DNA from 3 places in the Chryseobacterium sp. GW821-FHT04C04 genome. Region 2 is predicted to be linked to each of the others. Evidence: riboswitches for the same ligand, from Rfam matches in the RefSeq annotation. Region 2 holds a riboswitch; each other region holds the start of a gene.
The links. Region 2 has a riboswitch for cobalamin ahead of AC07UM_RS04790 (T9SS type A sorting domain-containing protein). Riboswitches for the same ligand answer to the same signal wherever they lie in the genome.

Region 1 (10,251 bases), on a different contig from region 2:
TTGTTCCATATGATTCTAAAACAGTTTTTACTCCATTTTTCCAATAACAATATTGGTAAATATCCTGTGAAGAAGTAGGGGTAGGATTGGTTATTGATCCTGCAAAATAAATATCTCCATTATGTACTATCATTTGTTCAAAAATGAAATAATTACTTCCGGGTGTTATATTTAAATATTGGGCAACATTATGTTTTACTCCGTTTTTCCAGAAATATAATTCATATTCCTGATTTATTTTCTGAATATTAGTTCCCAAGAGGTAAACATCATTATTGTCTACAGTAATTTGAATACCCATCAGGTTTTCTCCTCCCTGTACAAAAGTTTGCTGTCCATTTTTCCAATAGCAGGCTTTAAATTCATCTACACCGCCCACATAAACTTCATAGGAAGCTGTTTTTTCTACCAGCTCCCGATCTTCATTATTGCAGGAAACACAGAATAGCAGTACAGCTAAAAAAGTTAAGATTTGAATTTTCATGGTTATTAGTTTCTTATAGGATGCAAAAAAATAAAAAGGTTGCAGTAATTATATAAAAAAAGCTCAAAAAAATTGAGCCTATTATTTTTATGTTTTTTCCAACCTATTTATGAATAATATTATTCGTCATTGTTGTATGATTGATCAAAACACCTTTTTCGTCCCGGATTTCAATTTCTGAAACGTGCATGGATTTTCCTTTTCTGATAAAACGCGCGGTAGCCGTTACAATACCATCTTTTTTGCTTCTTAGATGATTGGAATTGATATTGGTTCCTACTCCGTAATATTTTTCGCCGTCAATAAAGATATTAGACAGGCTTGACCCTAAGGTTTCAGCCAAAACACAACTTGCTCCTCCGTGCATAATTCCAAACGGCTGATGTGTTCTTGGAAGAACAGGCATCGTGGCGGTAAGGGTTTCATTTTCAAGATCAATATCGATGAATTGTATTTCAAGGGTTTTGGCAAGTGTTACATCTCCCCAGTTATTGATGAATGCTAATATTTCTTCTTTTGTCTGACCTTTCATTTTTTATAATTGATAAATGATGATTAATTTTGCTTCTAGCTTCTAGCTTCTAGCTTCTAGCTTCTAGCTTCTAGCTTCTAGCTTCTATTCGGTTCCGGTTCCCATGATATTAGGATTCCAGTTTTCGGGAACTTTAGGGACAATGTCATTTTTTATATAATAGTCCTGAATTTCCTTCATAATTTCTGAAAAAGGAACGGAAGCTATTCTTTCGTAAGGAATAGTATAGCCAAGGTAAACAATGTTCCTTTTGAAATCACCTGCTGCCAGTACAATAGGAACTTTTGCAGCGAGGGCCATATGATAAAATCCTTTTCTCCATTTCGGAACCCAGCTTCTAGTTCCTTCCGGGGTAATAACAAGACTGAAATCTTCCTTAGAAAACTGGTTGGCGACAAAATTCACCAGATCATTTTTCTGGGTTCTGTCTATACCAATACCGCCAAGACCTTTTACGATACTTCCGTACCAGGCTTTGGTATGGGCATCTTTTATGATAATTTTTAAAGGTTTCTCTAAAGACCAATAGGCGAAATTCCCTAAAATGTATTCCATATTATGAGTATGTGGTGCTACCACAAGGATGCATCTGTTCAGGTTGTTGACATCGCCTTGTAAAACGACCTTCCAACCTAATATTTTTAACATTGCTTTACCTATTAGCTTTTTCATAGATTTCTTGGATTAAAAACAAAAAAGTATAACCAAATTTTGGTTATACTTTACAAATATATTGAAATATTATCGCTCTTAAAACAAACCGCTAATTAAATCTACGATTTTCATTACGAATTCCATTGCAAATTGTATCATGATAAGGCTGTGTTTTTGGTTGATTGGTTATTAAATTTTAACAGTACGAAATTAAAACTTTTTTTTTACATAAAGAACTAAATATTGCTTTATTTTCACTTTTCTGAGAGAAGAAGGGTGTGAATTTCAAACGGTTGCCATCCACCCACACCTTCTACCACTCTCTGAAGTTAATTATTTAGTTTGTATGGAAATTTCGTTTTTTCCGTCTTTGATTTTGATGTCCACATCTTTGTTTATTTTCTTGATATTGGACACTGCAGAATCAATTACTTTCTTTGCCTGGTTGTTCGGAACCTTCTTACCGTTTACGATGATGCTGTCCTGATCATCAGAGTTGTATTCGATACTTGAACCGTTTACCGTGATTTTATTTTTTTCAATTCTGACACCGTTGTGGTCTTCATCTCTGTCTTGCTCGTTGTCATTCATACCGTCTCCGTCTAAGTCTCCATCCATATTGATCTCGTTCTTCTTCATTGAGATAACAATGGTTTTTTGCGGAACTACAAGCTCATAATTTACGCTGTAGTCTCTGAATCTGTGTTCATATGGATATTTTACATAGTTTGGAAGTAATACTTTATTGTTTACAACTTCTACAGGAACGGTCAGCTGGATAGGGAAATTATAACCATTTCCTTCCTTTTTGATGATCAGATAAGGGGTTTTGATATCCGGTTTTCTGGTTACATCTACTGAAATATAATCTTCTTCATACACAGATCTTTTATCAGAATAAATGTCATTGTTATAAGCTTTGAAATTCTGAGGAATGTTGATTTGCTTTACATCCACATACAGGGTATCTGAAGTCGTGTTGATGGCAACATTTTCTACATCTTCCTTATTTCCTTTGTAGATCATATTCTTTTTAGCCATGCTTAGTCCAAAGTAAGTTCCTAGTCCGATCAGAAGAAGAAATAAACCTCCTATTACCCATCCGATATTTCTCAGTTTTGTTTTTGGAGAGAATATCTTGATGCTTAATAAACTGAAAAGAATAGCAGGAATTAAACTTCCGATGACCATCATGGCTGCCAGTACTTTATCAAGTCCCTGATCATCCATGTAGAATCTGATTTCATTAGCACCAGGAAAGTCTGTATCCATTCCGAAAAGACCGAATAATACGAATACTCCGATAATGCTTCCTACAGCCATCAATACGAAGAACCCTCCTACAATGTATTTGAATACATTCCAGATCCCGCTTCCTGCGTTGTTGATGTAAGGTTTGTTTTCGTTGTATATTTCTCCGACCCTCTGAGTAGATTCATTGGCAAACTGCACCAATTTATTAGACTCATTCTTAAGATTGTCGAAGTTCATAGGCTTTCCCTGCATTTTCAGGAAATCTGCTGCTGTTTCAGCTTTTGGAAGTACGATCCAAAGGATTACATATAAAAGACCGATCAGTGAAGATGAAATGGCTGCTGTGAAAATTCCTAATACAAAGATTCCCAGCCAGATTGCTCTCATTGCGGTAATATCCATTCCTACATACTGAGCTAAACCTGCACAAACTCCGGCTACTTTTTGTTTTTCCGGGTCACGGAACAGTTGTTTTTTATCGGAATAATAAGTTCCTGAATTGGTATTTCTTGTAGATGTTTTTTCAGAAAAATAAGCCTCTTCCTGTTCTTCAATTTTTTCAGGGCTTCCGATCTGTGCGATTACCTTTTCTACGTCGGTATCGTTGATTACTTCACGTTTTCCCAGAGAATCTTTGAAAATCTCCACCATTCTTATTTCTATGTCATGCATTACCTCATCAGCCTCAGAAGCGTCCAGTGAGCTTCTCAGAGCATTCAGGTAGTCGCTGAGCTTTATATATGCGTGTTCTTCTATGGTAAAAGAAAAACCTGCGAGTCCTATTGAGAGTGTCTTGTTCATAGCTTTGTTTTTTAATTTTGTTGGGTGATTTGGTTTACTGAGGCTGTCAGCTCATTCCATGTGTTTTGAAGTTCATCCAGAAAGAGTTTCCCTTTTTCTGTGATCTGATAATATTTTCTGGGTGGTCCTCCTGTAGATTCTTCCCATCTGTAAGAGAGAAACTCTCCGTTTTTAAGTCTTGTAAGAAGAGGGTAGAGGGTCCCTTCCACTACATCCAGTTTTCCTTTTTTCAGTTCATCGATAAGATCGGAAACATACATTTCTCTATTATTGATGAGACTTAGAATACAGAATTCCAGAATCCCTTTTCGCATTTGCGCTTTGGTATTTTCGGTATTCATCTTTGATAAGTTTTGTTAATTAGTTATATTTTTAGAAAAATGCCCCTAGCTAGTTGAGCCTATTCTAATTTTACATTACAAAGATATGTAAATTAAATGGTAATATGCAATACAAAGTAGTGAAATTTTTAAAATAAAAAATATAAATAACTGATAATCAATTTTATAATTTTTTATGGAGATTTTTATGAGAATAAATTTGAGTGAAAAATGGGTAAAAATCTCTCAATTTTAAAGAAATTGAAAGAAATGCAGGGAAAGAAATCATGATTCATTAATTATTACTCATGACCGATTACTTATTACTCATATCATAGCCCTGATAGCAGCGGTTACCCCACAGCGGGTTGGGTTTTAGGCTTGGGGCGAGGAGTATGAGCGGATAGCGGGAAATAGCTTCTTATCAACAGATATCCTTTTATTTGAAGGAATAAAGCTGTTACAAATTCTGAGAGATAATGAGATTGATATTTTGAGATCGGTATTATGATTCGTATTTTTGTTAGCAATAGAAAACACTTAAATCCAAATTACTATTACCATGAATATTTTAAATAAGTATAAGAACTTATCGGCTTTTCTTGTATTGGGTCCTTTATGTTTCGGGCAATATCAGTTTGAAGTAAAAAATGCGTCAAAAAACTATAGTGCTATCATCAAGGTAGAAAATTGTTATGACAGCCGATGCAGTGGGAAGGGGACTGTGGAGCTGTTTGATAACAGAAACAGTAAGGTGCAGACTTTTGTTTCCGATGACCTTGTTCTGGAAATAGAAGAAAGCCAGAAGCTGACCCCGGGGAAAATGATTCAGTTAACGAAGCCGCAAAATTCTGTGATTATAGATGATTTTAATTTTGACGGAACAGAAGACATTGCCATAAGGAACGGAAATATGGGGAACTATAGCGCTGCTTCATACGATGTATATGTGTTCAATAGTACCAGAATGGCATTTGTGAAGAGTAAAGAGCTTACGGATCTTGCTTCCAATTCCCTTGATATTTTTGATGTTGATGCCAAGCGCAAACGCCTCATCGCCTATGGAAAGTCAGGATGCTGCAAAATTTTTACGATGGAATATGTCGTAATTCCGAATAAAGGACTGGATATGGTCTTTGAAAAGGAAGAAGATACAACCAATGAAGATCGGGTAAAAGTAATAACGAAAGAAAAGATCAATAATAAATGGAATACCAAAACAAAGGTATATCCTGCAGATCAATATAATAGAAAATAAGAAGTAAGATGAAAATTCAGAAAGAAATCGATTTTATCCTGGCAGTGGATGCTTTGAAAAATGTACAGAGAAGGAATTATAATGCAGACGATTCCCGAAGAGAAAATACAGCGGAACACTCCTGGCAGATTATCATTCTGGCTCAGATACTTTATCCATATGCGAAAAACCGTACCGATATAGATTTGTTAAGGGTGATAAGAATGCTATCCATTCATGATCTGGTGGAAATAGAAGCCGGAGACACTTTTATTTTTGATGAAAAAGCAATGGTAGGAAAGTTTGAAAGAGAGAAAGCATCTGCTCAAAAGATCTTCGGAATTCTGGATGAACCTTTACGTTCGGAATTCTTTAATTTGTGGCTTGAGTTTGAAGAAGAGAAAACACCGGATGCTGTTTTTGCGTGTGGAATAGATAGAATCATGCCATTTATCTTGAATTCCCATACTTCAGGAAAGAGCTGGACAGAAGCCGGAGTAACAGAAAAGCAAATCAGGAATATACTTGAAAATGCAATCACAAGAGCTTCAGATGAAATGGGAGAGGCTTTTGAACTGCTGCTGAATAGAAGTCTGGAAACAGAAAAAGTGGTAAAATAACTTTGATAAGAATATAAAAAGCTTCGGGCGGCCAAAGGCCGCCCGAAGCTTTTTATTTATAGTATTTGGATTGGTTTCTTGAATTCGTCTATCGCTACAAAAGTGAAATCACCTACAATGGCTTTTTCTCTTTCATAGGAATACATTTGCTCGGTGTAGATCTCAACGTTTACTTTCATACTGGTTTTTCCTACGTATGACACTTTTCCGATCAACTCAACAATCGTTCCGGCAGGAATAGGTTTCTTGAAATCGATCTTGTCACTGCTCACTGTTACCACTCTTTTTCTTGCAAATCGGGTTGCGGTAATAAAAGCTACTTCGTCCATCAGCTGCATCGCTGTACCTCCAAAAAGGGTATCATAATGATTGGTTGTGTTAGGGAAAACCGCTTTAAAGATTCTGGTTTCGGATGCTTCAATTCTTTCTTCTGTAGTCATATATCATTATTAATTAAAGCGAAATAAAATGATATTAAAATAACAGAACAATGACAGGAACTTATAGAATTCCTGAAACAATCCATCAGATCAATACAACTTCAAATCGCGAAAGTTACATGTTTAAGAAAAAGGCAGGTCTCCTGACTCGTAACATCTTTATCTCCTTCCCATGCCTCGCACAGTGGATCCTTGATAAAGATTTCAGTTACTTACAGTTGCGCGACAGTCCGTGATTTTCACACGGTTCCCTTTTAATCTGCAGTGATGCAGAACCAATTTCTGTGATGAATAAGTGTAAAACTTTTCGAGTGCAAAAATAATGAATTTATTCCGGATTATGGTAAATAATCTGGCTGATTACTCTACCTTTCTTGATCGTCCAGAGAGTGGTATATCTGTTCTCTCCTGAACCATTTATCATGTATAGGAAAATATTGTCGCTGTCAAGAGAGGTTACTCCAATATTCTCAAAATCCATGGTAGGCTGGAACATGTTTTTGATCGCTTCTCTTACAAAGACAGAACCTCTTCCGGGCTGCTGTACTCTGATCGATTTGATCTCGGTCATTCCTTCAGGAAGGTCGTTTCCAATTCCCCAGGGCTTTACTTTATCGATGGTAAGAAGTTTTCCTTCTGCATCTTTTTCCTTTTTACGGTAGCCGGCGTTGGAAGGATAAACATCAATCACAACCTTGCTTCTTTGGGCAGTAGGAATTTTCGGATCAGAATTGTCTGTGAAAATAAGTGATCTTCCGTTTTTAGATTTTGAAGGAGTATACGCCGGAAGCTGATCGATATAAGCAATACGTTCTTTATTGACCATTCCTTCTTTATCAAGAGTTTCATAACGTACAAACGGTTTGTCATCATCCTGTTTTTCAGGATATTTGATCCAGATCCATTCTGTCTCTCCGGGAGCAGGCTTTACATAAACGAATACATCACCTTTACGCATACGGATCTTGTCTACAATTTTTCGGTAATTGTCTTTATGAACCCGTACATTGGCATATCCCTCTTCAGCTTTTACAACTCCGAAAGGAACCTTATTCTGTCCTTTTACAAAGGCTAAAGAAAAAATACTGAAAGCGGATACATAGAATGCTTTGTTTATGAAAGTCATCATGAAAATTTTTTGATCCCCCAAATATATAAATTAAATGCTTTTCGGGAGATAATTATACCGCTGCAGTTCTTTAAAATCTTGTATTTGTTTCAGATGGCCGTCAGAAAGCAGATATATTGAGTCTGAAATATCCAGAACATCCTGATAATTATGGTCAGAAATGATAAAACCTTTATCGTTTGATTGTTGGCGAATGGTTTTCTTTAATTTTTCGCAAACTTTTGGAGAAAGACTGTGAAATGGTTCGTCCAGTAAAGCAAAATCAGCTTCAGAATGAATGATCATCAAAGTTTCAATAAGTCTTTGCTCACCTTTGGAAAGGTTTTTAGGCTTTTCATGAAGAAATGGATATATGAGTTCTGAGGAAAATAAGAGGTCTGTGTTTTCTTTATTACAGAAAAGAGGAATCAGTCTTTTAACGGTTTCGTATTTAGGGAGAAAGAGGTTCTGCGGTAAATAGGAAATCCTGTTTTTCCGGTCTGATCTATTTTTTAAAACTTTGTCATCACATCTGATAAACTGAGTATCACTGCTGATAACGCCGAAAATGATTTTTAATAAGGTTGATTTTCCGCTTCCGTTTCTACCCAATAGCCCTGTAATTTGACCCGTTTCACATCCAATATAAATGTCCTGCAAAATTTTTCTCTCATTGAAGGATTTTGTTACACTGTCAATATGAAGTTTACTCATAAGAATAAGGTTATAATTTTTACAATCAGACTCAATGAAACAGTTCCGCCCCAAAGAAAGATTCTTGAAAGTCCTACATTGGCGTAGAAGTAATATTCGTTTTTAAACCTTAATTCATACATAAAGTAATGAAGGACTGGTAAAATTAAAAGAAAACTTAATCCAAACGTTTCAAACCCGAAGGGAAGCAAAAAAGAAATGAGCAATGAAAACAGCAGGGTGGGAAGTACTATCTTTTTATAAAAAATCCAGAGAATAGAAAAGTTTTTGATCATAATAGTAACAATAAAAATGAGATGCCAATGAAATGTATCTTTTATATTTTTAATTTCAAATGTATTGGAAAAATACAATAATATTTGAAGTAAATGTAAAGTATATTCCGGAAAACTCCTTATTTTTCAAGGGAATTTTAAAACTAATAAACATGACCAAAAAACTACTTTATGTATTCTCTTTTATTTTGGGAATTTCCAGCTTTCAGGCAGAAAACAAAATAGAAGAAGGATCAAAATCTTTATTCTATTGTGATACAAATGCCCCAGCGGATGTTCTGGTATCAAACATTACTCTTACTTCCGCAACGGTTACCTGGACTGCAGATCCCAATACTCCGGATAATACCATCAGATACAGAATACCTGGAACGACTACCTGGATGGCAGTGACTGCTGTATCGGGCCAAAACTCCTTTACTATTACGAATCTGCAGCCTTGTACGGTGTATGAAGTACAAGTCGCAAAAAGATGTAACACGATAACGGGAACATGGTCCAATCCTATATTTTTTACAACAGTTGTCAATTACTGCGCAAGTGCTTCCACAGATACAAGTATGATGCATATTTCCAATGTTACAGTAACTTCTTCAGGGGTAGGAATGCCCATGATAAGCAATTCGGGCTCTTCCAACTATACGGATTACAGAAGCGATGTAAATCGTAGAATAAAATTTCTTGTAGGAAGTGTGGGCAATAAACTTTCGGTAAGCAATACCTGGACAGGAACGCCTGGCACAATAGCAGTTACTGCATGGATAGACCTTAATGCTAACGGTATTTTTGAAGCCAATGAAAGAGTAATGGTTGCTAATAATGTTACTCAGGCAGCTCCGGCTGTGTCTGTATTTAATATTCCAAGTTTTGCAGCACTGACAACGTGTGGTACTGTAATGCGTGTGATTTCAAGTCAAACTATACCTACAGATGCTTGTGGAACATTCACCTATGGCGAGGTTGAAGATTATGGGGTAGATATTATAAATCTTACACTAGGTGTTGAAGAATTAGCAAAATCTGTACAGCCTGAAATTTATCCTAATCCGGCATCGGATATTTTAAATATCTCAGGCATTTCAGAATCAGCCAATTTTGAAATTTATAATGCTGTGGGACAAAAGACAGAAGAAGGTAAAGTTTCAGATCATAAAGTGAGCCTTCATCACCTTTCAAAAGGCGTTTATTTTATCCAGCTGAAAGACAGAGAAAAGGTGACCCGACTAAAATTCATTAAGAAATAAAATAAAAAAGAGTGTTTGGAAAAACACTCTTTTTTTTATCTGGAACACAGTTTTAAGATTCTGTATTTTGTTTTGTAGAGCCATAAATGGCTTGTGGATTATTTTTTAAAAAGTAAGAAAATACTCCATAGAATAAAAGAACGAAAAGATATAAAACGGCACATAGATAAAATGCAGTCCCGAAACCATAGCTGATCGAAATATCACTTCCGAATCCCATCGCCATTTTATTATTTCCAAATCCTTCCATCTTGGATTGAAACGTCAGGTAAAAAACAAGTAAAGAGGCGAGCCCTATCATAGAGAGAATGATATGATAAAGATATTTCTTTCTGATATTCTTCATCACCTGAACGGCAATTCCTGCAATGGCAGTCAGCAATGCAATGATGATAAGTGGGTTAGGAGAGATGTTTTGATTGTCTTTTTTATCCTTAGGTTCGTTCAGAGGTGAATATTCAATATCTGTGCCTGAAGAGGTATCTGCTTCTGCTTTATCATTTCCGAATGCAGCACCAAAAGGTGAACTTTTTTTGAGGCTTTCCTTCATTCGCTCATTGATGGCTTT
Region 2 (10,251 bases):
TTGTAGAGGCACTGCTGTAAAGAGCAGAACGTTCACTTGCAGTAGCCGTATTCCAAAGTCGCCTGAACTCTTTACCCAAGATCAGGTTTTCAACTGGATCAGCAGCATACTGCAATGCCATAGCGTACATTATTTTATCAACTACCTGTGTATTGTATGGAAATCTCCCGGTCAATCCACGGGGAATTTCAAACCTGTTACTGAATTTTGTCCAGGTTAATGTCGTTTTTTTTAATAAATCCCGTGCCTGATATGAAAGTTCGTAAGGTGTATTTTTGAGCATCAGATTTAAGCTTGAAATCACATTAACAGCATTTTCTCCATACGTGTTGGAATATACACCTCTGTGGTGAAAAGTCATCAGATCCGGCTTGATTTTGTCTGCCCATCCATAGCTTATTTTTAATGCATTATTAAGGTAGTCTTTAAAAAAAATCATATCCGCTATTTTCTCGTTGTTGTCTTCTTCTGCCAGAATATAACAAAATCTTTGCTGGGATAGGGATCTCATCATGTCAGTATTACTGCCTGGATAAGTAAAAGTAAGCACACCGTAATCAGGATCGAGAAATTCAGTGATTTTCCCCACGGTGGCAAGATGATGGGCAAACTTACCAGCGTTTGCAAGTTCATCTTTCATCATTAACACCGAAGTTGAATAAGCTGCCATTCTCAAAGCTGTAGAACCTCCCATTTCTACAATTTGTTCAGGTACATCAACGTCCATGGTAAAATTACTGGAAGAACTGATACCCTTTATTTGTAAATAATCAAAAACTTTAATAATCTTTGAAAGAAGTTCTGGATGATGATAGTTAGGATTCGACGGATTACCATTGACTATCGGTCCCTTGATACAGTAAGGAAATACCAGGTTAATAAGATTATTTTCTACGGTTTTTCTGAGATCATTTCTGTCATTATTATTACTGATAATATCCCATACCGGACCGGGGTTATTTAAATCCAGATTATCAGCAAATGCTTTAGCATTTGTAAGATTAGATCCAATGTATCTATTGTATCTGCTACTTACTTCTGTTTTAGTGTAATCTGCTCCCTCTCCGGTCAGCCAGTTTACATATTTGATTTTTATATTGTTTATCTCATTTATCTGCCCTTTTATAAAGAACGACGAAAAAACAAAACATATAATAATAAAAAATCTTAAAAGCATAATATTTTTTTTCAAAATTACACAATATCGCTATGCAGTGTGGCGGTTTGCAAAAATGTTAACAATAATCATTGAAATGTAAAATTTAAATGATTCAAAATGAGAGCATTGAGGTTTTCCCGTGTAACATTTTTTTTGAGGGGTTTATAAAATATATTGTCATTTATTGTTTTTTTACTGATTATCCGTTTATACAACAGTAATATTTGCAATCACGAGCCTATCGAATAGCTTTTCTCCCAAATACCTTCGATTAAGTTTGTAAACGAACTCATTTAAGTATAGTTGTAGATACTTTCTCTTGATTTTATGGTATTTGCTCAGCAAGTTTCTTTTGGCATTACTAATGTACCCATTTGAGAGTATCCTTAGTTGTTTTGGTATCTGTCAAAATCCCAACTTTCCTTAGTGACTTTCGGCTTAAAGGCTGTAAAGTCTTCAACGTATTGTACCATAAGCTCACCTAAAACCGCTTCAAAATCAACTGTTGCAGCAATAGAATCGTGAATCGTAAAAAGTGCCATTTTCAGGGTACTCTTTCGCAATCTTTTTAGTCACATAATCAATAATGCAGTGCGATTCTATATTTTGAAGAAGTCTCGATAAATGCGCATTATCTTCTTCTTTCAAAGTTTCAAGAACACGCATGAAATTTGGCAATTCTTCTTTCAATTTGAGATAATACTCGTCTGTTGAATCATTCTTACAGAAGAGTGCTCTTATAAAAACTGATTTCAAAAGTTCTCTTTCTGTATCAAAGGAAACAGGATGCTTACTTTTTAATTCCTTAATGAAAACAACACGTGTGAGAAGAACATCTTCTTGCGTATGAAGAACCGCCTGTTCGGCGAGTTCGAGTATCATCAAAAAGATAAAGACACTCCTTAATCTCAAAAGCAAGAGGCTGTCCAAAAAGTTTGGACAGCCCTTAATATATAACAGCAAGCTTTTTGAATATTCCGTTTTCCGATATAAATATTGCTAATTGCTATTTTTTTAGATATTATCTTAAAGTAATAAGGAGATTAATTATTATCAATACAAAATTATCAAAATTACAACTGATAATCAATATTTTAACTCAAACAACTATTATATCTTCAGATAACATTTAACTATTGATAATCGACTACATACATTGTTCCTTTATCTACCTTTCCTGTTTTAGGCAGAATTTTTGCTTTAGGATTTCCGTTCCCGTCATCTACTACTCCAAAATCATCATCATTGAAAACAGCCAGTTTATTGTTTCCTAAATAAACAATTCCCTCAAATTTATCATGTTCATAACCTAATTTTGCAACCAGATCCACTGCCAATGTTTTGGTGACAGTCTTTATCCCTGCATTGGTTATCTCATCCCATGAGCACTGTTCTAAAGCTTTTCCGTTCACTTTCATCCCGTCTACAGCATTAATATCAGCTCCGTTTACATCACTGGCATTGCTCAGGTTGATTCTGTATACCTTTTTAAGCCCTCCCTGAGATCCGAAATTTCCATCTCTTTCAATCACTAAGAATTCATTATTACTTAATGCCGTAATATCACAAACCGAGTCAGAAGCGCCTCCATCCTGTTTGTATAAAAACTGCTTGGTCTGCCCTGTAATAATATCAAATGTGACAATTCTTGTTAAGCTAGTATTGGTTGCCAATGCTTTGCTGGGCACATACATCATCGACTGTATTGTTCCAACCAATGTTCTTCCGTCCGGGGTCATAGCAAGTCCTTCCATTCCTCTGTTAGCCCTTCTTTTGGCTAAAACAGCAGGTAATTTTCTTGTTCCTGTATTTACACCTATCGGGCTTATTCTTTCCATTTCTACTCCATCTGCGCTGTAATGCACGATATGCGGACCATATTCATCAGAAACCCAAAATGTACCGTCAGCCGCAGCAACAATACTTTCACTGTCCAGGCCATATGTATCCGTACCCAGAACATTTCCGGATGCATCATAGGCTATTTCTCCTGTACTCCCCATTCCTACAGGGTTTGGTAAGCCTGTAATAGGCTGTCCCGATGGATTTTTAAGCTTAATATATTTGATCACCTCTACATTTCCATCAGCATTGATTTTAAAATGCATAATGGTAGGAGTAAAGTTAGGGGTTAAGAATTTTTTTCCATTCTGGAAGTCCGTGTTGGGTCCCCTGTCTGTAATGACATAAAATTCGCCTTTTCTCGTAGGGTGAGCCGCAGCTCCGGAGCCAAATCCGCCATTGATAACATCTACTCCGTTTATCGTAGCCAATTTGGTAAATGGAAACTCCTGAGGGAGTTTGGAATAATTAATATCCTGGTTAATCATTGTGGTATCATCATCACTTTTACATGAAGCCAATACTGCCAGCACTACAACAGACAATAGTAATTTTTTCATATTCACTTTTATGGCTGCGAAAGTATAAATTGATTGTAAACTCATCTTGAATATAATGATAATTGTGTTTTAACAATGGAACCTCAAAATGAATTGAATATAAACAGAAAAACATTGAATTTTAAAATAAAACATTAATCATTCAACCCAATCATTAATTAATATGAAAATCAGCTTTTTAAGAATCTCTAAAAAAAAATAATTCACAAAACGGACTCACCTATTTATATGATATATTTGCAGCGTTTTTTAAGGCTGAACAATGTTCATTAATAGGGAATCAAGTGAGAATAATATTCAAATCTTGGGCTGTACCCGCAACTGTAAACTGTTTAAACTTATAGCACAACAATATCCACTGGGTCTGAAAATCCGGGAAGGAAGCTGTAAGATGTGAGCCAGGAGACCTGCCTTAAGATACGGGCTTCAGAGAAGGAATTATTTTTACTCTGAAGATAAGTTTCGGGAATAAAACTTTAATTTAATTATATCATGAGAAAAATCTATCTTTTTTTCTTACTGCTTTGTATGCAGTTATTGTCGGCCCAATTCACAGAAAACGACATCAAATTTTGGGTAGGAACCGGTTCTAAAAAGGCCTATTTCATTGCTGATTTTAATGACGATAATACTCCCAATTCTTATGCGTGGGGATATCGTTTTGATAGCAATGATTTAGTGATGGAAGATCTTATCAATGCAATTGTGGCCGCAGAATCCAAAATGCAGGTTGACATTCCTACAGGATATCTTTCTATTCTGAATTATAATCATCACACCTCCACTACTGATGATAGCTGGATAACATGGTCTGGGCCCAGCGCATCAAACATGACGTGGAACAATGGTGTAGGGTATACTCCATTGGTTGACGGAAAATGGTATGGAGTGGCATATGGTCTTGATCATTACGATACTCCTCCCTCTACTCCCGTTGCAGCTTACAGCTCTACATGGTATACTCCATCTCAGGTTACCAACTGGATTGGAACAGGAAGCAATACAAGTCTTATCGTAATCGATTTTGGAACTGATAATGCCAACGGAAGTGCCAATTCTTTTGTCTTTGGAATAAAATATAATGGAAGTATAACGGCTGAACAGGCTTTACAACTGATCCAGTCACAGACTTCCTATTTTAATGTTACATCCGTCAATAATCAGATTTCCAATTTATCATTGAATTCATTCACCGGGAACGCTTCCGGATCAGATAGCTGGAAGTTGTATAAAGGAAAAGACTTGTCGAGCTGGCAAACCAAAACTAACCTTTCTCAGATTCAGTTGAGCAACAACGACTGGTTGGGATTGAGTTTTGGACAGAGAAGACCATTTACCCCGACTGAAGCATCTAATGCAACACTGGGAACGTCCGATGTGAATAAGAAAAAATTCAGTATTTATCCTAATCCTGCAAGTGATTTTATTCAGATTGAAACTGCTGAGAAACTGAAGGAAGTGAATATGTATTCTGCCACAGGACAGAAGGTAATGACTTCTCAGGAAGCAAAGATTACGATCCAGTCTTTAACTTCAGGGGTTTATTTTGTTGAAATTAAAACTGCTGAAAGTACTACGATCCATAAAATGGTTAAGAAATAGAGAAAGCGCCTTGAAAGGCGCTTTTTTTATAAGGATATGTCCAGAACTACACGTAAAACCACCCCGTCAAAAATTATTTGAATTTTCACTCCTCCTGAAGAGGGGAATTTTACGTCTCCAGTATTTGTAAGCGTTTTAATTTTCCGGGAAAAAACTTTTGTGGTAAACAAAAAACCGCACCAGATGGGTGCGGTTTCTTATGATTTTATAATCAATTATTTTTTCTCTGTAGATCTTTGTAGAACCTCATCTACCATTCCGTAACCTTTAGCTTCTTCAGAAGTCATCCAGTAATCTCTGTCAGAAGATTTCTCTACCCACTCATACGTTTGTCCTGAGTGGTGACCGATGATTTCATAAAGCTCCTGCTTTAATTTCAGCATTTCTCTCAAGTTGATCTCCATATCTGAAGCTACTCCCTGAGCACCTCCTGAAGGCTGGTGGATCATTACTCTTGAGTGCTTAAGCGCAGAACGTTTTCCTTTTTCTCCGGCAACCAATAATACAGCTCCCATAGAAGCAGCCATACCTGTACAGATTGTCGCTACATCCGGCTTGATGATCTGCATCGTATCATAAATACCTAAACCGGCATATACGCTACCACCAGGAGAGTTGATATAGATCTGAATATCTTTTGATGGGTCTGCACTTTCTAAGAATAAAAGCTGTGCCGTAACGATGTTTGCTACCTGATCATCAATACCTGTTCCCAGGAAGATAATTCTGTCCATCATCAAACGGGAGAAAACGTCCATCTGAGCAACGTTTAATCTTCTTTCTTCCATGATGTACGGAGTAAGATTCGTTGGGCCATACATTCCCATATACTGATCGGTAACCAAACCGTTATTTCCTAAGTGCTTTACAGAGAAATCTCTGAATTCTTTTTTAATGTCCATATTTTTATTATGTATTATTTTTAAATATTCCTGAAGTTTAAATTACAATATTTATTCCTAAAATTTTATAGGACTTTTTGTCACAGAATATCAAAAAAAACTGACTTCAAACTATCTCTTACGATCTACATAAATCCCTTTGATAGGTGAATATTCGATAATATTGCTCAATCTGATGGAAGCCTGTTTCAGTAAGGTAATCTTTTTTATCAGTTCATAATATTTTCCTTCATCTGTATTGCTGTACTGATCCAGTTCTTTTGCCGTTTCTGTGATTAAATAATCAATATATCTGTATTTGTGCAATAAAACATCTCCCTGGATCTGATCCGCCACTTTATCTCCGTAATTGGGTGGATAGATGTTTCTGGAAGCCCAATTTTCAAGATCATCCAACGGAATCAAAGCATCTACAACCTTTGTGGTAATCTCTTCATCCATAAAAGATACAAAAAAGTTTCCACTTCTGAGCTCGTCTTTTTGAATTCCTTCTCTTACCTGAGTGATAATGATTTCATTTCCTTTGACTAAAAATGCATACTGCTCTTCTTCAAAATGATGAAGAATCTCCTCAATGACTGTAATCTGATATTCTTCACCCTGTTCATTTTTACGTTTCAGAACAATATCTCCAAATGCCAGCATGTGTTCTACAAGTTTATTCTCCATAAACAATACATCGAACAAAAAAGGATCTTCTTTTTCCTTATCCAAAGGAACAATCTCCATCTTAGGAGCAACATTTTCCTTCGGTTGCTGCTGCACATGATGAGTCTGATTCTGCGTGATCTGCTTCTGAACCCCTAGCTCATTGAAAAGACTCTGCTCAGAAAGTCCGAACTTATTGGATACTTCCTTAAGATAGACTTCCCTTTTCAGTGCATTCTGTACAAAAGAAACCGATTTCACGATATCTCTTATTGCTTCAGCCTTTTTAATAGGATCATTTCCAACATCTCTCAACAGGATTTCCGCTTTAAAGTCGATGAAATCCATCGCTTCATTTTCGATATACTTTTCAACGTATTCCTGAGGATGTTTTCTGGCGAAAGAATCCGGGTCATCTCCATCAGGGAAAAGCAATACACGGATATTCATTCCTTCAGTCAAAAGCATATCTATACTTCGGAAACTGGCTTTAATACCTGCATTATCACCATCAAAAAGAATGGTTACATTTTCCGTAAGCCTTTTGATCAGTTTGATCTGCTCGGTAGTTAAAGAAGTTCCCGAACTGGCCACTACATTTTCAATTCCGGACATGTGAAGAGAGATCACGTCCATATATCCTTCCACCAAAAGACAGACATTCTTCCTTGAAATGGACTGCTTGCTCTGGTTTAATCCATAAAGAACATTGGATTTATGATAAATCTCCGTTTCCGGCGAATTGAGGTATTTTGCTGTTTTGACATTACTCTTAAGAATCCTGGCTCCAAAACCTAAAACCCTCCCTGAAAAACTGTGAATCGGGAAGATCACTCTATCCCTGAAACGGTCTACTCCTCCCGGCGTGTTTTCCGGGAAAATAGAAAGTCCTGATTTCTCAAGAATTTCTTTCGTATATCCTTTTTCCAGGGCATACGCCGTAAAAGCATTCTTTTTTTCAGGAGAATATCCCAGCTGGAATTTATTGATAATATCATCCTTAAGTTCTCTCTCTTTAAAATAAGAAAGCCCTATGCTTCTGCCTTCCTTATCATCCCACAAGATCTCCTGGAAATAGGTATTCGCTACTTCGTGGATCTTATATAAAATATCTTTTTCTGTCTGGGCATTTTTTGCTTCCTCAGAAATTTCACGCAGATCTTCTTCTACTTCAATACCGTACTTTTTGGCAGCATGGCGAAGCGCTTCAGGATAAGTGAAATTTTCAATCTCCATAAGGAAAGAGATTGCTGTACCCCCTTTTCCTGTTGAAAAATCTTTCCAGATCTGTTTGCTTGGTGAAACGACAAAACTGGGAGACTTTTCTTCATGAAAAGGACTCAGTCCTTTAAAGTTAGACCCTGCTCTTTTCAACTGCACATATTCGCCCACAATCTCTTCAACGCGGATCGTGGAGAATATTTTATCAATGGTCTGCTTAGAAATCATGCTGTAAAATTAAGTATTTTTATGTAGAAATTGAAAGAGTTTGAGAGTGAGAGTATAAGAGTAAGATGTGAGTTTCGGGTTTGCTCTCAAAAATCAATTGTAGCTTCAATCCTACTCACCTATCTTTATGGTCTTTATTCTTTTCTCTTTATTCTCAATTTTCGCTCTTTAAATTCATTATTTTTGCAAAACAAATTAGTATATGCAGTTCACTATAAATACAATTGAAGACTGGCAGGAAGTTGTTGACAGCATCATTCCTCAATTAAAACATAATATTTTTTTATTAAAGGGAAACCTGGGAGCCGGAAAAACGACGTTCACCCAATTTTTGCTTAAAAATATGGGCAGCAAAGATGAAGTCAACTCTCCTACTTACTCTATTGTCAATGAATACAATACAGAAAAAGGAAAAGTGTACCACTTTGATCTTTACCGCTTAAAAAACATTGAAGAAGTCTATGATATCGGAATTGAAGAATACCTGGACAACTCTTTTCTTTGTATCATCGAGTGGCCGGAAGTCTATGAAGAGGAACTTTACGGGCTCAACTACCACACAATGAGTATTGTGAATACGGGTGAAAACAGAGAAGTTTCATTCGATTAAATATTATGTATCTTTGCTCATTAATTGAGTGTAAATAACAATCTGTAAGACATAATTTAATTTAAGGATGAGTACAAATATTTTTACTCCTTTCACAGAAGAAGAATTGATGCCGAAAGAGGAAAAATTGGAGGTGATAAAAAAAGGAAAACAATTCAGTATTGGAATTCCTAAAGAAACCTGTCTCAACGAAAGGAGAACCTGCATTACTCCTGACGCCGTACAGGTGTTGGTAGAGCACGGCCATGAGATCATTATTGAATCTGGGGCCGGACAAGGTTCTTTTTTTACAGATTTACAATACTCTGAATCTGGAGCGAAGATCACCACTGATCCTAAAGAAGCTTTCGGGCAGGATCTTATCCTTAAGGTCAACCCTCCTACGGAAGACGAAATAGAGTATATGAAACCGAATACTTATCTGGTTTCAGCACTTCAGATCAACCTCAGAGACAAGGATTATTTCTTAAAGCTTGCTGAGAAAAAAATAAATGCCATTGCTTTCGAATTCATCGTTGATGAATACAAGCAGCTGGCTTTGGTAAGATTAGTAGGAGAAATTGCAGGCACTGTTTCTATTTTATATGCTTCGGAATTATTAGCCTTATCCAACGGCTTAATGCTCGGAGGGATCACAGGTGTAAGACCTGCTGAAGTAGTGATTCTTGGAGCTGGGATTGTAGGTGAATTCGCTACGAAAGCAGCCATAGGTCTGGGAGCCAGTGTAAAGGTTTTCGACAACTCATTATCGAAGCTGAGAAGACTTCATACGATTGTTGACAGCCGTGTTCCGACTTCCATTATTGATCCTAAAGAACTCAGCAAAAGTTTAAGACGTGCTGATGTTGTCATAGGAGCACTCCCAAGATTGAATATGACCCCTATCGTTACTGAAGATATGGTCATGAAAATGAAAAAAGGCAGCGTGATCATCGATATCACTATAGATAATGGTAAAGTTATTGAAACTTCAGAACTCACCACTATGGAAGATCCTTATATCATCAAGCACGGTGTCATCCACTGCGGACTTCCGAACCTTACCTCAAGAATGCCGAGAACTACCACCAAGGCCATCTCGAATTTCTTCCTTTCCTATATTTTAAATTATGACGAAGAGGGCGGCTTTGAAAACATGCTGATCCGCAAAAACGAAATGAAGCAGAGCTTATATATGTACAAAGGAAGACATACCAAAAAGATCATCTGCGACCGTTTCGGACTTACGTACCACGATATCAATCTTTTAATTTTCTAATGAAGAAACTGAAATTTTATGCAATAGGCTTCGTTCCTGGGCTTTTACTCGTATTTTTTATTTTAAACAAAAAAGGAGCAAGCTGCAGCGGTTATTTACCCAACAGCCGTGTTATTGCTGAAACGCTATCGAAGGAATTCAAATATTCTGAAGGGGTTAAAAGCGCAATGACTACCTACAAGATTGATGAGAAATTTGTAAAAGATAGTATCATTACTAAC
Region 3 (10,251 bases), 220 kb from region 2:
CAAGGATGATTTCTTTTGCAGAAGACGAAATATAATAATCTGCCAATCCCAGAAACTTACAGTCTGCACCGTCTAATCTTGCTCCCGTTAATCCTAAATAAATTCCATAGGCTGAGGGCATTTTATTTAAAAACCAGGTTCCTCCTACATCCGGATATAAACCAATGGTGATTTCCGGCATTGCCAGTTTGCTTCTTTCTGTAACAATCCGGTGTGATGCTCCGACCATAATTCCGATTCCGCCACCCATGACAATTCCGTGCCCCCAAACAATGATCGGCTTCGGATACGTATGAATCATATAATCTACCTGATATTCCTTTGAAAAGAAATCAAAACATTGCTGAGGTACCTTTGTCCCATCAATGCTTTGTTGTTCAATAATAGTATCGTGCAGCTTTCTTACATCTCCTCCGGCGCAGAGGGCTTTTTCACCTGCTCCCTGGATGAATAAGCAGACTACTTCATCGGATGTTTTCCAGTCTTCCAAAACGGTTTTCAATTCTTCAATCATTTCTAATGAAAGAGAATTGAGTGTTTTTTCGGAATTCAGGGTGATAATTCCGACTTTATTTTTTATTTCTGTTAGTATTACGCTCATTTTTAATTTTTTGAATTAACGGATTTGTGTTTCCCCTTCCTCTAAAATCTTTCTTGAAATCACCAGTTTCATAATTTCATTGGTTCCCTCTACCACCTGATGAATTCTGGCGTCACGCATAAGGCGTTCTACCGGAAAATCCTGGGTACATCCGTATCCGCCCAATATTTGCAATGCTTCATTACAGATATTAAAGCACATATCGGTGGCCAGACGTTTTGCCATGGCACAGTAAGTCGTGGCATTGGGATCTTTGGAATCTAATTTGAAAGCAGCTAAATGTACCATTTGCCGGGCGGCAACCAATTCTGTTGCCATATCAGCGATCTTAAATTGCATCGACTGAAATTGCGCCAGTGATTTTCCGAACTGCAGTCTTTCGTGCATATATTTTCGGGCCTGATTGATGGCTCCCTGTGCGGCTCCTACAGAACATGTTCCGATGTTGATACGTCCGCCGTCCAGGCCTTTCAACGCTATTTTAAATCCTTGCCCCAATTCACCTAAAAGGTTTTTTTCATCTACTTTCACATGATCAAAGAAAACAAATCGGGTGGGCTGAGTGTTCCATCCCAGTTTCTTCTCTTTCTCACCGAAACTGATCCCTTCAGTATCAGCAGGTACAATAAAAGCACTAATCCCTTTGGACCCGGAATCTCCTGTACGGGCCATGACAATGAGTATATCACTTTCGCCTGCCCCGGAAATAAATGCTTTAGTCCCGTTAATAATATATTGGTTATCTGCTTTTACGGCGGTTGTTTTTAAGGCTGCCGCATCTGAACCTGAACCCGGTTCTGTAAGGCAATAGGATCCTAATAATTTTCCTGAAGCCAATCCCGGGCAAAGTTGCTTTTTGATCTCATCATTCCCAAATTCATCAATCATCCATGAGACCATATTGTGTATCGTAATGTAGGCAGTCGTAGAAGGACAGGCCGCTGCCAGTTCTTCAAATATAATGGTGGCATCTAATCGTGATAATCCCAAACCTTCTGCATCTTCACTGGTGTAAACGCCACAAAAACCTAATGCTCCGGCTTTGGCAATTGCTTCTCTTGGGAATATCTTTTGAGCATCCCATTCCGAAGCATAAGGTGCCAGTTCTTTTTCAGCAAATTTTCTTGCTGCGTCCTGAAACGCCAGTTGATCTTCATTTAGGTTAAATTCCATGGAAAATTATTTTAAACTGATCGTCATATTCAAATCACCTGCAGGAATATCTTCTTCAAACCAACGGGCTGTAATGGTTTTGGTTTCCGTATAAAAACGAACACCTTGCTTGCCGTAAGAATGCAGATCACCAAAGAAAGATTTTCTCCATCCTGTAAAAGAGAAAAATGGTAATGGAACAGGAATCGGAAGATTTACACCAATTTGTCCCACTTCAATCTCGTGCTGAAATTTTCTTGCTGCCGCTCCTGAATTGGTGAAAATGGAAGTTCCGTTTCCGTAAGGGTTTGCATTGATTATTTTAATGGCTTCATCTAATGTTTCCGCCTTTAACAGTAATAAAGCAGGTCCGAAAATCTCTTCTTTATAAATGTCCATATCTGTTGATACATTATTGAACAAAGTTGCACCTACAAAATATCCGTTTTCATAGCCTTCTACTTTATAATCACTGCCATCCAGTAATACTTCAGCACCCTGATCATACGCACTTTGGATCAATCTTAAAACTTTATCTTTTGACTGTTTATTAATCAGTGGGCCAAATGCCGCAGTTTCATCAGACCAGACTCCCGGTTTAATGGTGCTTAGAGCTTTTTTGATATCGTCTACCCAATTTTGAGCTTCACCCACCAAAACAGCGACACTGATTGCCATACAACGCTGGCCGGCCGCTCCGCAGGAAGCTCCTACCAAGTTGTTAATAACTTGTTCTTTATTGGCATCCGGCATGACTACCATGTGGTTTTTTGCCCCGCCAAAAGCCTGAACTCTTTTCAGGTTATCTGTCCCTGTACGATAAACATGTTCTGCAACAGGAACGGAACCTACAAACGAAATAGCTTTGATTTCCGGGTGGTTCAGAATATGATTTACCTGATCTTTTGACCCGTGAACAATATTCAATACACCTTTAGGAAAACCTGCCTGTAAAAATAATTCTGCCATTTTCATTGAGGTCATAGGGGTTTGCTCGGAAGGTTTCAGGATAAAGGTATTTCCACATGCGATGGCCATAGGGAACATCCATAAAGGGATCATTGCCGGAAAGTTGAAAGGGGTAATTCCTGCACAAACACCCAGTGGCTGGATATAGCTGTAGGTATCAACACCTCTTGCAACATTTTCTACCGTTTCTCCCATCATGAGCGTCGGAATATTGCAGGCATGTTCTACGACTTCAATTCCGCGCCATACATCTCCCATTGCATCAGGAAAAGTTTTTCCATTTTCTTTGGAAAGGATTTCGGCAATTTCTTTTTGATTTTCCTTTAAAAGCTGCTGGTATTTTAGAAAGAATCTTGCTCTTTCCGGAGTAGCAATCTCTTTCCATATTTTGAAGGCTTCTTTAGCTGCTTCTATGGCTTGGTCTATTTCAGACAATTCAGTCAGAGGGACTTCTGCAAGAATTTCTTGTGTAGCAGGGTTTTCTACGGGAAGATAGTTTGTAGCTTTACTTTCTATAAAATCCCCGTTGATTAATATTTTTACTTTTTGTGACATGTTTTTTAGATTGAGAGTGAAAAGCTGAGAGTGAGTTTTCATTTTCACTCTCAACTTTTTTATTATTAAATTACCAGTAAATCAACAAACTCGTTGACATCGAGATTTACCAGAGTGTCATATTCTAATGAGTTTTCTAATACAATTCTCTGTTGTTTTTCCGGGAAAATCCTGGCAAGATTTACTTTATATTTCTTGATCAATTCCGGAATACCTTCATCTCTTCTGCGTTTGTGACCAATTGGATATTCTACAACGATTTCGTCCAAAATAGTTCCGTCATTGAGTTCTAGAGTTAAAGCATTGGCAATGGAACGTTTTTCAGGATCATGATAATCCGTAGTGAATTGTACGTCTTCTACACATTCAATTTTATCACGAAGAATATCGATTCTTGGATCTGATGCTATGTTATCTTCATAATCTGCTGCGGTCAATCTTCCGAAAATCAAAGGAACTGCCAGCATGTACTGAATAGCGTGGTCACGGTCAGCAGGATTGTTTAATGGTCCTTTTTTATCAATGATGCGAATGCATGCTTCGTGGGTACGGACTGTTATTTTTTTGATGTCTTCAGATGATTTTCCTGATTCTTTTAATTTGTGATGTAAAGTCATTGCAGCTTCTACAGCCGTTTGGGAATGGAATTCTGCAGGGAAGGAAATTTTAAACAGGACATTTTCCATTACATAAGAACCATAATCTCTCTGGAATTTGAATTCATTTCCTTTGAAAGACACATCATAGAAACCCCATGTTTTGGCAGTCAGTACAGATGGGTAGCCCATTTCGCCTGTTTTAGCAATTAATGCCAAACGTACAGCTCTTGATGTGGCATCTCCTGCCGCCCATGATTTACGACTTCCTGTATTGGGAGCATGACGATATGTTCTTAAAGATTGTCCGTCAACAAATGCTAATGAAACGGCATTAATCAACTCATCACGGGTCAAACCTATTAATTTTCCGACAACGGCAGTAGATGCTAGTTTTACCAATAATACGTGGTCTAACCCTACTTTGTTGAATGAATTTTCTAATGCTATAACTCCCTGAATCTCATGAGCCATAATCATAGCCTCCAAAACCTGCTTCATTTTTAAAGGAGATTTTCCTTCTGCAATATTGGTTCTTGAAAGCCAGTCGGCTGTTGCTAAAATTCCTCCCAGGTTATCGGAAGGGTGTCCCCATTCTGCAGCTAGCCAGGTATCATTGAAATCCAGCCAACGGATAATGGCACCGATGTTGAAAGCTGCCTGTACAGGATCTAACTGAAATTGTGTACCCGGAACTTTAGCACCATTCGGAACTACTGTTCCTTTTACAATAGGTCCTAAAAGCTTAGTACATGCTGGATAAGTCAACGCTTCCAATCCGCATCCGATGGTATCTAATAAACAATAATGAGCTGTTTTCCAGGCTAATTCATTTTTAATTTCATAGTGTAATACATAGTCTGCAATATCTACTAATACCTGATCTGGTTGTGGTCTTTCGTTTGAAATGTGTGATGACATCTTTATTTTTTAATTTTAATGATTAATTGGATTTTTTATTTTCTGTTTTCAATGGAGACAAAGTCTTTATTTTCAGGACCTGTATAATTGGCGCTTGGACGGATAATTTTTCCATCCTGTCTCTGTTCAATAATGTGGGCGCTCCATCCTGTAACTCTTGAAATAACGAATAACGGAGTGAACATCAGGGTAGGAACTCCCATCAGATGATAAGATACTGCGGAGAACCAATCCAGATTAGGGAACATTTTCTTTTCTTCCCACATGACACTTTCCAGTCTTTCAGCGATGTTATACAACAGCATATCTCCGGCTTCTTCAGAAAGTTCTTGGGCTACTTTTTTTATGACTACATTTCTTGGATCTGATATCGTGTAAACAGGATGTCCAAATCCAATAATGACTTCTTTGCTGGCAATACGTTTTCTAATATCTTCTTCAGCTTCATCAGGAGAATGATAACGGCTCTGTATTTCAAAAGCTACTTCATTGGCTCCTCCATGTTTTGGACCTCTTAAGGCACCGATAGCACCAGTGATACAGGAATAGAAATCTGAAGATGTACCGGCAATAACACGGGCCGTGAAAGTAGAAGCATTAAATTCATGTTCCGCATACAGGTTAAGGGATATTTCCATTGCTTTTATCCATGAATCGGGAGCTTTTTTACCATGCAACAAATGAAGGAAATGTCCACCGATAGTATCGTCATCGGTCTCAACATCAATCTCTTTACCATTGTGGGTATAGTGATACCAATATAAAAGTCCTGAACTGAATGATGCTAATAATTTATCTGCAATATCTCTTGCTCCCGCGACATTATGGTCATCTTTTTCAGGCTGAATACTCCCAACTGCCGAAACCATTGAGCGCATAACATCCATTGGGTGTGCCGCTGCCGGAATACTTTTTAAGATATTTCTTACAGAATGAGGAAGACCTCTCAAAGATTTTAATTTAGCTTTATAGTTTTTCAACTGTGCTTCTGTAGGTAATTGACCATAAATAAGAAGGTAAGCCACCTCTTCAAATTGTGTTTTTTCTGCAAGATCCAAAATATCGTAACCTCTGTAATGGAGGTCATTTCCGCTTTTCCCGACACTGCAAAGAGCGGTATTGCCTGCTGTAACCCCGGAAAGTGCTACACTTTTTTTAGGTTTAAATGTTGGTTCGCTATTCGTTGACATGAGTATTTTGTTTAAAAAGATTATCTAATTTTTGTTCATAATCGTGGTAGCCGATACTTTGATAAAGTTCTTCTCTTGTTTGCATGGTATCCAATACATTGGCTTGTGTTCCGTCTTTGCGGATATGATTGTATACATTTTGTGCCGCTTTATTAGCAGCCCGGAAGGCGGAAAGAGGGTAGAGGATGAGCCCGACTCCTGCGTTTTTTAGTTCTTCTGCCGTGTACATTTTAATCATCCCAAACTCCGTAATATTCGCAAGCACAGGAATTCCGGTAGCATCAACAAATTTTTGATAAAAACTTAAGTCGGGTACTGCTTCAGCAAAAATGAAATCTGCACCTGCTTCCTTATAAGCCACGGCTCTTTCTAAAGTTTTTTCCAGCCCTTCATTGGCAAAAGCATCTGTTCTTGCTCCGATAACAAAGCTTTCATCGGTACGGGCATCTGCAGCAGCCTTAAGGCGGTCTGCCATTTCTTCTTTGCTTACGATTTCTTTTCCAGGCCTATGTCCACAACGTTTTGCACCCACCTGATCTTCGATGTGTACCGCCGCCGCTCCGGCTTTGATCAATGATTTAATAGTTCTGGCGACATTAAATGCGGAAGGCCCAAAACCAGTGTCGATATCCACCATAAGCGGTAAATCACAAATATTGGTAATACGCTGAACATCTATGAGCACATCATCCAGAGTGGTAATACCTAAATCAGGAATTCCTAAAGACCCTGCTGCAACACCTCCTCCTGAAAGATAAATGGCATTAAAACCAGCCTGCTGTGCCAATAATGCATGGTTTGCGTTAATGGCTCCAACAATCTGAAGGGGATTTTCTTTTTCCATTGCCTCCCGGAATTTCATGCCGGGAGATTTCCAATTTTCATTTTTGATCATTATAATATTTTATTGTTGAGTTGAAATTTGTTTTCGAATGAGCAGAAGAGCTGTAAATGCTTATCTTTTTAGTAAAAAAGAAAGGGTAGAAAAGGATTTTAGTAATCTTAAAATCATATTGATATTGATGATTTTGCAAAGTTCTTGCCGTACAGGTCTGTACAATAGAGCTGTTGTTACTGCATGAATAATGAAGATTGTTTCGGTACACCTTATAACTTTTTACATTGATTAAACCTTATAAAAAGTTCTCAGTAAACTTCGCGGTGCTTTATTAGAAAAGAAAAATTACGGAAAGGGGGATACGAATTTGAGCCATGGAATAATGAGAACAACCTAATGCTCACTCGTAATCCATCTCAAAAAGTAATACAGATTGACAAAACAGTTTTATCACACTATATCCATAACGTATCATACCTGACTGTAAACTTCAAATCGCGAAAGCATCGTCAATGCGAAATAGGCAGGTCTCCTGACTTGTAACGGTTTTTATCATCCTTCCCATATAAAAAATATACAGTGGATATCAATTAATAAAAACTTTATGTGTTACTTACAGTTGCGCGACAGTTCGTGATTTGCACACGATTCCCTTTTAATGCACACCTAAGTGTAACCAATTTCGGTTGATAAAGAAGGTTTTAAGAACTCCTTGGTGGTAAATATAGGTATTTTATAATAACGAAAAAGATATTTTATGTAATCAATAATTGTTTTGATTTAATGTATTGAAAACGTTATGATTATAAAATTTATTTATAAGATAAATGGATTAATTGCTTTGTTAAATTGATAGAATAAGTGACCAGAAAACCAGAGATAGTTAATAGAATTGTTGTTTTTTTTCCAATTTATAAATTAGAAAAAATATAAGGAATAGAAATATTCAGGACATATATAAAAACAAAAAAACTTACAGGAATTGTTGATTTTTTTGAAGGATTCGAACTCTTGACTGTCCCGATTACAAATCGGGATGCTGTATTTTTTTTGCTGTAAAAGCTTTCTGGTATTGTATGAAAAAAAAAAAGACTCACTAAAAATAGTAAGTCTTTAAGTGAGCGCGAAAGGATTCGAACCTTTGACCGTCCCGATTACAAATCGGGATGCTCTATCTCTGCTATATTTATAAGTTTTTGAATTTTAGATTTACTTTTCCATGCTTTGATTTGTCTTTCTCTTTTATATGCGATTGATTTGGATTCGAAAGTTTCAAAATATACAATAGTCCAATCTTTAGCTTTTGAAGTAAAGCCCTTATGATCTGATAGGTGTTTTCTTAATCTTTCTTGTAAAGATTCTGAAGAATGTCCGATATAGAACTTATCTAAGATTCTGGAATGGAGGATATAACAAAAGTGCATAGAACTAAAATACACTTTTAAAGTGTAAAATTCAGATATAATACAAACAAAAAAGACTCACTAAAAATAGTAAGTCTTTAAGTGAGCGCGAAAGGATTCGAACCTTTGACCGTCTGCTTAGAAGGCAGATGCTCTATCCAGCTGAGCTACGCACCCATTGAGTAGTTTTGAGAAAACTACTAAAACAGTCGGGGCGGCAGGATTCGAACCTGCGACCTCCTGGTCCCAAACCAGGCGCGATGACCGGACTACGCTACGCCCCGAATATATAAGTGAGCGGAGGGTAAGGGATTCGAACCCTTGCGACACTTTCGCGTCGACAGTTTAGCAAACTGCTCCATTAACCACTCTGGCAACCCTCCTTTTTGTTTATTTTTTAATGATCGTTGTTCCGTTATTGCGAGTGCAAATATAGAACAGATTTCTTTATTTACCAAATAAAATTCAAGAAAAATTTGTGTATTTTTGAAGTAATAAATCATCCAAAAACCAAACTGATGCGTAAAACATTATATATCATCGGATTAAGCACTTTTGTTTTTTCATGTACTTCTCAACAAAATGTAAAAAAAAATACTTACAAACCGAAAACCCCGATAACACAGGCGAAACCGACTGTTCAGACAACAGCTCCGGTGGCTCCCAAACCAAAAGTTGTCTCTGATCATGGAGTAGATTTTTTTACTACTAATATAGCAGACCCAACAAAAAATGATAATACGGCAAGTTATGGTTCTATTGTATCTGCAAAACCAGCCGGATATAAAGTTGTGAAGACTTATTTTCCTGCAGTTGCCCAGAACTTCAGACAGCGTTATTTAATATTACATTATACAGCACTTCTGGATGATAAGTCGATTACTGTTCTTACCCAGCAGCCGGTGAGTGCCCATTATCTGGTAAATAATACCGGTGATAACGAGATTTATCAACTGGTAGACGAAAACAAACGCGCATACCATGCGGGAGTAAGCGCTTGGAGAAATGACAAAAATCTTAATGATACCTCTATCGGGATTGAAATTGTAAATATGGGCTACACCACAGATGCTACTGGTAAAAGAACCTTTGCTCCTTTCAGTGATGAGCAGGTGAAAAAAGTAGCAGCATTGGTTAAAGATATTGTGACAAGATATCAGATTCAGGCAACCAATGTACTGGCTCATTCAGATATTGCTCCTACAAGAAAACAGGATCCGGGACCTATGTTCCCATGGAAAAAGCTGTATGACGAGTATCAGGTCGGAATGTGGTATGATGAGGCAGCCAAGCAGACTTATCTTGAGCCGGCACAAGCTGATATTACTGCCAGATATAATGATTCCAGCTTTATCTTTCTTATCCAGACTGGATTGCAGAAATTCGGATATGGGTTGGATCTTAGCGGAAAATGGGATGATGCTACTAAGAAAACCATTGAAGCATTTCAGTACCATTTCCGTCCACAGAATTATGACGGAATCATGGATGCCGAAACATGGGCAATATTGCAAGCTTTGAATCAAAAATATCCAGTAAAATAATTCAAATTAAAGCGCATCGGTTAGATGCGTTTTTGCTATCTTTAAACGATCAAAAACAGTAAAATATCTGTAATGGAAAATTTCAGAAAAGAAAGTGATCTATTAGGCGAACTGAATGTGCCTTTAGATGCTTATTATGGGGTTCAGACACAAAGAGCTATCGACAATTTTAAAATTTCAGGACAACTTTTGTCTTCATATCCGGACTTCATAAAAGGGTTGGCTTTTGTAAAGAAAGCAGCAGCAAAAACCAATTATGAACTAGGGCTTTTAGACGAAAACCTTTATTTCAAAATAGCAGAAGCGTGTGATGAAATTGTAGAAGGGAAATATCATGACCAGTTTCCGGTAGATATGATCCAAGGTGGGGCAGGAACTTCCATCAACATGAATGCGAATGAAGTGATTGCAAACATCGTGTTGGAAAAATTAGGTAAAAATAAAGGAGAATACGAATTCTGTTCACCGAATGACCATATCAA

Region 1: another riboswitch for cobalamin. It lies ahead of AC07UM_RS18845 (acyl-CoA thioesterase); the one in region 2 lies ahead of AC07UM_RS04790 (T9SS type A sorting domain-containing protein).
Region 3: another riboswitch for cobalamin. It lies ahead of prpB (methylisocitrate lyase); the one in region 2 lies ahead of AC07UM_RS04790 (T9SS type A sorting domain-containing protein).

The regions. Positions count from the first base shown of each region.
Region 1 covers NZ_JBWKTO010000005.1:434,144-444,394, reverse strand. Annotated here, with positions in the region: gene AC07UM_RS18880 (hypothetical protein) at 1-484, opposite strand, end outside; gene AC07UM_RS18875 (PaaI family thioesterase) at 588-1,016, opposite strand; gene AC07UM_RS18870 (1-acyl-sn-glycerol-3-phosphate acyltransferase) at 1,101-1,688, opposite strand; gene AC07UM_RS18865 (PspC domain-containing protein) at 2,004-3,725, opposite strand; gene AC07UM_RS18860 (PadR family transcriptional regulator) at 3,737-4,066, opposite strand; gene AC07UM_RS18855 (XAC2610-related protein) at 4,608-5,303, shown strand; gene AC07UM_RS18850 (HD domain-containing protein) at 5,312-5,902, shown strand; gene AC07UM_RS18845 (acyl-CoA thioesterase) at 5,959-6,342, opposite strand; cobalamin riboswitch at 6,459-6,637, opposite strand; gene AC07UM_RS18840 (hypothetical protein) at 6,671-7,471, opposite strand; gene AC07UM_RS18835 (ATP-binding cassette domain-containing protein) at 7,502-8,164, opposite strand; gene AC07UM_RS18830 (GEVED domain-containing protein) at 8,592-9,683, shown strand; gene AC07UM_RS18825 (hypothetical protein) at 9,736-10,251, opposite strand, start outside.
Region 2 covers NZ_JBWKTO010000001.1:1,069,110-1,079,360, forward strand. Annotated here, with positions in the region: gene AC07UM_RS04770 (polysaccharide lyase family 8 super-sandwich domain-containing protein) at 1-1,177, opposite strand, end outside; partial or broken gene AC07UM_RS04775 (transposase) at 1,367-1,565, opposite strand; gene AC07UM_RS04780 (hypothetical protein) at 1,546-1,722, opposite strand; gene AC07UM_RS04785 (esterase-like activity of phytase family protein) at 2,293-3,561, opposite strand; cobalamin riboswitch at 3,797-3,990, shown strand; gene AC07UM_RS04790 (T9SS type A sorting domain-containing protein) at 4,090-5,163, shown strand; gene clpP (ATP-dependent Clp endopeptidase proteolytic subunit ClpP) at 5,379-6,065, opposite strand; gene dnaG (DNA primase) at 6,177-8,162, opposite strand; gene tsaE (tRNA (adenosine(37)-N6)-threonylcarbamoyltransferase complex ATPase subunit type 1 TsaE) at 8,365-8,772, shown strand; gene AC07UM_RS04810 (alanine dehydrogenase) at 8,840-10,030, shown strand; gene AC07UM_RS04815 (hypothetical protein) at 10,030-10,251, shown strand, end outside.
Region 3 covers NZ_JBWKTO010000001.1:1,291,304-1,301,554, reverse strand. Annotated here, with positions in the region: gene AC07UM_RS05880 (enoyl-CoA hydratase/isomerase family protein) at 1-601, opposite strand, end outside; gene AC07UM_RS05875 (acyl-CoA dehydrogenase family protein) at 617-1,774, opposite strand; gene AC07UM_RS05870 (CoA-acylating methylmalonate-semialdehyde dehydrogenase) at 1,781-3,277, opposite strand; gene AC07UM_RS05865 (bifunctional 2-methylcitrate dehydratase/aconitate hydratase) at 3,343-4,794, opposite strand; gene prpC (bifunctional 2-methylcitrate synthase/citrate synthase) at 4,830-5,984, opposite strand; gene prpB (methylisocitrate lyase) at 5,971-6,879, opposite strand; cobalamin riboswitch at 7,328-7,518, opposite strand; gene AC07UM_RS05850 (GIY-YIG nuclease family protein) at 7,977-8,246, opposite strand; tRNA gene AC07UM_RS05845 (tRNA-Arg) at 8,329-8,402, opposite strand; tRNA gene AC07UM_RS05840 (tRNA-Pro) at 8,435-8,509, opposite strand; tRNA gene AC07UM_RS05835 (tRNA-Ser) at 8,524-8,608, opposite strand; gene AC07UM_RS05830 (N-acetylmuramoyl-L-alanine amidase) at 8,744-9,769, shown strand; gene aspA (aspartate ammonia-lyase) at 9,842-10,251, shown strand, end outside.